2 regions of the Pseudomonas sp. XS1P51 genome follow, and region 2 is predicted to be linked to the other one. Evidence: riboswitches for the same ligand, from Rfam matches in the RefSeq annotation. Region 2 holds a riboswitch; the other holds the start of a gene.
The links. Region 2 has a riboswitch for cobalamin ahead of cobW (cobalamin biosynthesis protein CobW). Riboswitches for the same ligand answer to the same signal wherever they lie in the genome.

Region 1 (3,405 bases), 2.3 Mb from region 2:
GGCGATGACGTTTTTGGTCCAGTGGTGATTCAGCGTGCCGCCCGGCAGGTCGACCACTTTGATCGGCTGCGACTTGATCGCCGTATCGCCATTTTCATAGTGGAAGCGCAGCAGGCGATCCGTGTCGGCGACGTACAGGTCATTGCCGATCAGGGTCATGCCGAACGGTGAATTGAGGTTTTCCAGAAACACTGTGCGGGTTTCGGCGATGCCGTCGTGATCCTTGTCCCGCAGCAATGTGATGCGGTTCGGGCTCGGTACGCCAGCACCGGCCCGGCCCATGACTTTACCCATGACCCAGCCACGAATGCCTTTGCCGTCATCGGGTTTGGGTGGTGCGTTGGTTTCAGCGACCAGCACGTCGCCATTGGGCAGCACATAGAGCCAGCGCGGGTGATCGAGCCCTTCGGCAAACGCCGCCACCTGAGTCCCCGCCGCGGCGGTGGGTTTGGCACCGTCCGGCCAGCCGATCGCCGGGGCGATGTTCACCGTCGGGATCAGGGTCTTGTTCGGTTCTGGCAGTTTGGGCGACGGTCCGGTGCCGTCGGAGACTTGCAGGCTGGAGGTTTCACCACAGGCGGCGAGCCCTCCGGCGAGCGCGATGACGAGAACGAGCTGGGGCTTGCGCATGCTGATCTTCCCTATGAATGCATTGACCTAATCATAGAGAAGCTTAGTCGTGCGATGGTTCAACCGGTCAGCCGCGGGCTTCCCTGAGCAAGATGGCAATGCCGGGGTGATAGTTGCCGGCTTCGTTGCGCAACTTGCGATAGGCGTACGGGAAATACCAGGCCACGGCGCAGGTATGTTCCTTTTGCAGGTCGTCGACCATGTCCTGAAGCTCTTCCGGCGTAGCACTATGCTGGGCCTTTTGCGGTGCAACGAACAGGCAGCCGAGTTTCAGGTCGCTGGCGTAGGCGATCCTTTTCGCGTCGCTGGTGATATCGATCAGGGCCTGACTCAGGTTCAGACTGTTGACCCGCGGCCAGCGTTGAGTGGCCTGAAGGTAGGCGCGTTCTTCGGGGGTGGCGATAAACAGATCGGCGCGGGCGTTGCGTTCACCTTCTTCGTTCTGTTTGCGGGTTGGCGTTTGTTGCAGCGTGACCATTTCCGCCATCCAGGCAGCCGCGGAGAGCAACCCGAGGTTGGCTTTTTCGTCGTACCAGTAAGGCGTGTCGTTATCGCCACGCACGGCATTGTAGCGGTCGATACAGTCAAACCAGCGTTCCAGCACCGGACGCAGGAATTCCAGCTTCGGGTTGCTGATGATCATGCCTTGCATGTGGCTCCCTCTTCTTATTGTGTTGTCAGGTTGTGGCTCTTTGATATCACTGCTGTGAGTGTGGCACAAGATTGACGTCATTTAGTTGATCAACGGCAGTTATTCGCTCAGTGGCGTCCCGGCTTTAATTGACGCTCCACCCCCAACCCTCTAACCTTCGCGGCTTGTTTCAGGTGCTCTGTGGCATTGGTCGACAGAGTGAAACAGGGAAGCCGGTGAGTCATCTCTTCCAGGGAAGAAGATCACGATCCCGGCGCTGCCCCCGCAACGGTAAATGAGTGAAGACTGTGCCTTGAGCCACTGTGTCGATAATCGACATGGGAAGGCGCGCAGTCCGGCGAACGCCGCTCATGAGCCCGGAGACCGGCCTGATTCATCCAGTGGCATCACGGTGGGCGATGCCAGGCTTCTTGCCGTCTATTCTTGTGCCTGCCCGCCGTTTCCAGCCTCAACGGAGAGCTCCCCCATGACTGATACCCCCGATCGTGACGAACGCCATTTGGCGCGCATGTTGCGTAAAAAAGCCGTAATCGACGAACGCATCGCCAACTCTCCGAATGAATGCGGCCTGCTGCTGGTGCTGACCGGCAACGGCAAAGGCAAGAGCAGTTCGGCGTTCGGCATGCTCGCCCGGTCCATGGGTCATGGCATGCAGTGCGGCGTGGTGCAGTTCATCAAGGGCCGCAACAGCACCGGCGAAGAATTATTCTTCCGGCGCTTCCCCGAGCAGGTGCGTTTTCATGTAATGGGCGAAGGCTTTACCTGGGAAACTCAGGACCGCCAGCGCGACATCGCCGCCGCCGAGGCCGCTTGGGCGGTGTCGCGCGAATTGCTGCGCGATCCGTCCATCGGCCTGGTGGTGCTCGATGAATTGAACATCGCCCTCAAGCACGGTTACCTCGATCTCGATCAGGTGCTCAGCGATTTGCAGGCGCGTCCGCCGATGCAGCATGTGGTGGTTACCGGTCGCGGCGCCAAACCGGAGATGATTGAACTGGCCGACACCGTTACCGAAATGGGCGTGATCAAGCACGCATTCCAGGCCGGGATCAAAGCGCAAAAAGGCGTCGAATTGTGAGTCAACCACGTCATTGCCCGGCGGTATTGATTGCCGCGCCGGCCTCCGGTCAGGGCAAGACCACTGTCACCGCTGCGTTGGCCCGTTTGCATCGCAATCAGGGGCGCAAGGTTCGCGTGTTCAAGTGCGGCCCGGATTTCCTCGACCCGATGATTCTCGAGCGCGCCAGCGGTGCGCCGGTGTATCAACTGGACATGTGGATGGTCGGCGAGCAGGAAAGTCGTCGATTGTTGTGGGAAGCAGCCGGTGAGGCGGACCTGATCCTCATCGAAGGCGTCATGGGGCTGTTCGACGGTACGCCGTCCAGCGCCGATCTGGCGCGACACTTTGGTGTGCCGGTGCTTGGCGTGATCGACGGCACCGCCATGGCGCAGACCTTTGGTGCGCTGGCCCTGGGGCTGGCTCGCTATCAGCCGGACTTGCCGTTCGCCGGGGTGTTGGCGAACCGCGTCGGCACGTTGCGTCACGCGCAATTGCTCGAAGGTAGCCTGACCGAAGGCTTGCGCTGGTACGGTGCGTTGTCCCGGGAAACCGGGATCGAATTGCCGAGTCGGCATCTTGGTCTGGTTCAGGCCAGCGAGCTCAATGATCTCGATCTGCGTCTCGATGCGGCGGCCAATGCCTTGGCCAGCAGCTGCGAGGTCGCGCTGCCGCCGGCGGTGGAATTTGCCGCTCCTGATGTGATCGCTGCCGAGCCATTGCTGGCCGGCGTGCGGATTGCCGTGGCCCGTGACGAGGCGTTTGCCTTTACCTATGGCGCGAGCCTGGATCTGCTGCGGGCCATGGGCGCCGAGCTGCTGTTTTTTTCGCCGATCCGTGACGCAAGCTTGCCGGAGGCAGGCAGCCTCTACTTGCCCGGCGGATACCCTGAATTGCACCACGTGGCGCTTTCACGGAACACAACGATGCTGACCGCCATTCGTGCTCACCATGCCGCCGGGAAACCGCTGCTGGCTGAATGCGGCGGCATGCTTTATCTGCTCGATTCGTTGACCGATGTCGAGGGCACTCGCGCTGAACTGGTCGGCTTGCTGGCAGGGGATGC
Region 2 (3,405 bases):
GGACAACTCCACCAGACGCTCGACGCCATACCGCCAATAAGCGATGCCGCCGTGCAGTGAAATCAAGATCACCTTGGCGTGGCGCAGCACTTCGTCGACATACAGGTCGACCGACGCGTGATTCTGCACCTGCATCGGGTTGGCCAGACGCACGCTCGGGTAATCGTCGGGCAACTGCTGCGCCGCTTCGGCGAGCAGCGCCAGGCTGGAATCGCCGCTGCACAGGATCACCAGCTCGGCGGGGGTTTGTCCAAGGTCGGCGATGTTGTCATCCGACACGAAACCGCCGGGCTGGGTCCTGAGCAGGTGCATGGCTTAAACGCTGAGTGCAGCGCGCAATTGCGCTTCGAGTTGAGCGGCGTCCAGCTCCTGACCGATCAACACCAGGCGGGTGGTACGCGCTTCATCGGCGCCCCACTGACGGTCAAAATGCTTGTCGAAACGCGTGCCCACGCCCTGGATCAACAGGCGCATCGGTTTGTTCGGGATCGCGGCGAAACCCTTGACGCGCAGGATGCCGTGCTTGACCACCAGTTGGGTCAGCGCGTCCATCAGCAGGCTTTCGTCGGCTTGCGGCAGTTCGATGGAGATCGAATCAAATGCATCGTGATCGTGATCGTCTTCACCTTCATGGTGGTGATCGTGATGGCTGTGACGGCTGTCGATGTGTTCTTCGGAGCCGGCACCAAGGCCGATCAGTACGTCCAGTGGCAGGCGACCGCTGCTGGCTTCGATGACTTTTACCGCGGGTGGCAGCTCTTCGGCGACTTCCAGGCGCACGCGGGCCAGGTCTTCAGGGCTGATCAGGTCAGCCTTGTTGAGGATCACCAGGTCGGCGCTGGCCAGTTGATCGGCGAACAGCTCGTGCAGTGGCGATTCGTGATCCAGGTTCGGGTCGAGCTTGCGCTGGGCGTCGACCTGGTCCGGGAATGCGGCGAAGGTGCCGGCGGCGACGGCCGGGCTGTCGACGACGGTGATGACCGCGTCAACGGTGCAGGCGCTGCGGATTTCCGGCCACTGGAAGGCTTGAACCAGCGGCTTTGGCAGGGCCAGGCCCGAGGTTTCGATGAGGATGTGATCGAGGTCGCCGCGACGGGCGACGAGTTCGCGCATCACCGGGAAGAATTCTTCCTGAACGGTGCAGCACAGGCAGCCGTTGGCCAGTTCATAGACGCGGCCGTTGGCTTCTTCTTCGGTGCAGCCAATGGAGCACTGCTTGAGGATTTCGCCGTCGATGCCCAGCTCGCCGAACTCGTTGACGATCACCGCAATGCGACGGCCTTGAGCATTGTCGAGCATGTGCCGCAGCAAAGTGGTTTTGCCCGAGCCGAGGAAGCCGGTAACGATGGTGACGGGAAGTTTGGCCAGTGTTTTCATCGGATGCCCTTTGGCAAGGTGGCGGGCATACGGGACGACAATCGCTGCGACGGATGCGCGCGCGGGAGAGTTCGCCACCGGATCACCCCGCCCGGTTGTAGTGAGAATCTGTGTCGAGGCAGGTCTCCTGGCTGACGGCTTGCCAGTCGTTGGACTGGCGTTGGCTGCGCCTTCCCGCGTGCCCGATCGATAGGGCTTGCAGTGGCGTGGCAGCGAACATCACCGTTCACAGTTGCGGGGGCAGCCGCGGCATCGACCGCGTTCCCTTCTTAGCTTCGGCAAACGCCGAAGAACCTCGAAAGCGCAAGGCTACGCATCGCTTGGGGGCGGGTCAATGTCTTGTAGCGTCGTCACCGGCCCCTTCGCGAGCAGGCTCGCTCCCACAGTTGGCCGCAATCGAATGTGGGAGCGAGCCTGCTCGCGATGAAGTCACTTCAGTGCCGAGTTGAGAACCCATGCCAATTGACGCCCAGCCCCCGGCCATGCTCTCCTACACGCCTTGTTACGGGTGCCCTTCACAGGGTGAAACGGGAAACCGGTGAATCATGTGCTTTACTCAAAGCCATGTCAGTCCGGTGCTGCCCCCGCAACGGTAAGCGAGCGAAGGATCAAATCCACTGTGCCAGCAGTTCGGCATGGGAAGGTGATTCTTGCAGGTTTCGGCGTCAGCCCAAGCCCCTCGTGAGCCCGGAGACCGGCCCGCAACACACAGTGACCGTTACGTTCACTGAATAACAAACCCGCGGTGGGCGGGCGCTGTTTGAGCCTCTGCGTGCGCGATTCGCAGGGGTCCTCCATGCGCTCTATTCACCCGCTGACAGACCAGAGGGAAGCGCCATGTCGATCATCAGCAGTACCGGCCCCAGCAACACCGATAAGAGCACCGCCAGCAGCACCACGACCCAAACTCAACGCCTGACCGCCGCCGTGTGTGCGTCGATCCTGGGCGCGTGCCTTGTGTATTTCGCCGGTTTCTCGCACATCGAAGCGGTGCACAACGCCGCTCACGATACCCGTCACAGCGCCGCATTCCCGTGCCATTGAGACCTGCCGACATGATCAAGCGTATTGCGCAAACCGCAGGTTTCACCGGGCTGCTGGCCGCCCTGTTGCTGACGCTGCTGCAAAGTTTCTGGGTCTCGCCACTGATTTTACAAGCCGAGACCTACGAAAAATCCGAGCCGGCCGCTGTTGAAATCCACGAACACGCCGCAGGTGCCGTCGCCGCTCACACCCACGATGCCGAAGCCTGGGAGCCGGAAGACGGCTGGCAGCGCGTGCTGTCGACCACCGGGGGTAATCTGGTGGTTGCCGTGGGTTTCGCCCTGATGCTCGCTGGTCTCTACACCTTGCGCGCACCGACTAAAACCTCTCAGGGCCTGCTCTGGGGCTTGGCCGGTTATGCGACGTTCGTACTGGCGCCGACGCTGGGCCTGCCACCTGAGCTGCCGGGCACTGTCGCTGCCGATCTGGCGCAACGGCAGATCTGGTGGATCGGTACAGCCGCCTCCACCGCTGTCGGTATCGCCCTGATCGTGTTCAGCCGCCACTGGCTGATGAAAATCCTCGGCGTGGCGATCCTGGCCGTTCCCCATGTGATCGGCGCGCCGCAACCGGAAGTCCATTCGATGCTCGCTCCGGAAGTGCTGGAATCGCAGTTCAAAATCGCTTCGCAGCTGACCAACGTGGCGTTCTGGCTGGCCTTGGGCCTGATCAGTGCCTGGTTGTTCCGCCGCAAAAGCGATGGCCAATACCACGCATGACTGATGTCAGCGCAGCGCCGACCCTGGTGGTCGGCCTGGGCTGCCAACGCGGCTGCCCCGTCAGCACGCTGCGGGCGTTGCTCGATCAGGCGTTACAGGCTCATCAAATCGAACTGCACCAGATCAAGGCGCTGGCCAGCATCGAACTGAAACGCGATGAACCTGGCTTGATCGAGCTCGCCGAACAACTCGCGCTGCCGCTGATGTACTTTAGCAGTGAACAATTGGCTGGCTATCAACCGCAACTCAGCCATCATTCGGACAT

Region 1: it holds a riboswitch for cobalamin, as region 2 does, so the genes downstream of both, cobO (cob(I)yrinic acid a,c-diamide adenosyltransferase) here and cobW (cobalamin biosynthesis protein CobW) in region 2, are expected to answer to the same signal.

What each region holds. Positions count from the first base shown of each region.
Region 1 covers NZ_CM142707.1:7,072,365-7,075,769, forward strand. Annotated here, with positions in the region: gene ACYZUD_RS32700 (PQQ-dependent sugar dehydrogenase) at 1-630, opposite strand, end outside; gene ACYZUD_RS32705 (hypothetical protein) at 698-1,282, opposite strand; cobalamin riboswitch at 1,437-1,668, shown strand; gene cobO (cob(I)yrinic acid a,c-diamide adenosyltransferase) at 1,749-2,360, shown strand; gene ACYZUD_RS32715 (cobyrinate a,c-diamide synthase) at 2,357-3,405, shown strand, end outside.
Region 2 covers NZ_CM142707.1:2,105,817-2,109,221, forward strand. Annotated here, with positions in the region: gene cobN (cobaltochelatase subunit CobN) at 1-312, opposite strand, end outside; gene cobW (cobalamin biosynthesis protein CobW) at 316-1,377, opposite strand; cobalamin riboswitch at 1,478-1,690, opposite strand; cobalamin riboswitch at 1,867-2,094, shown strand; gene ACYZUD_RS09645 (CbtB domain-containing protein) at 2,215-2,421, shown strand; gene ACYZUD_RS09650 (CbtA family protein) at 2,433-3,140, shown strand; gene ACYZUD_RS09655 (cobalamin biosynthesis protein) at 3,137-3,405, shown strand, end outside.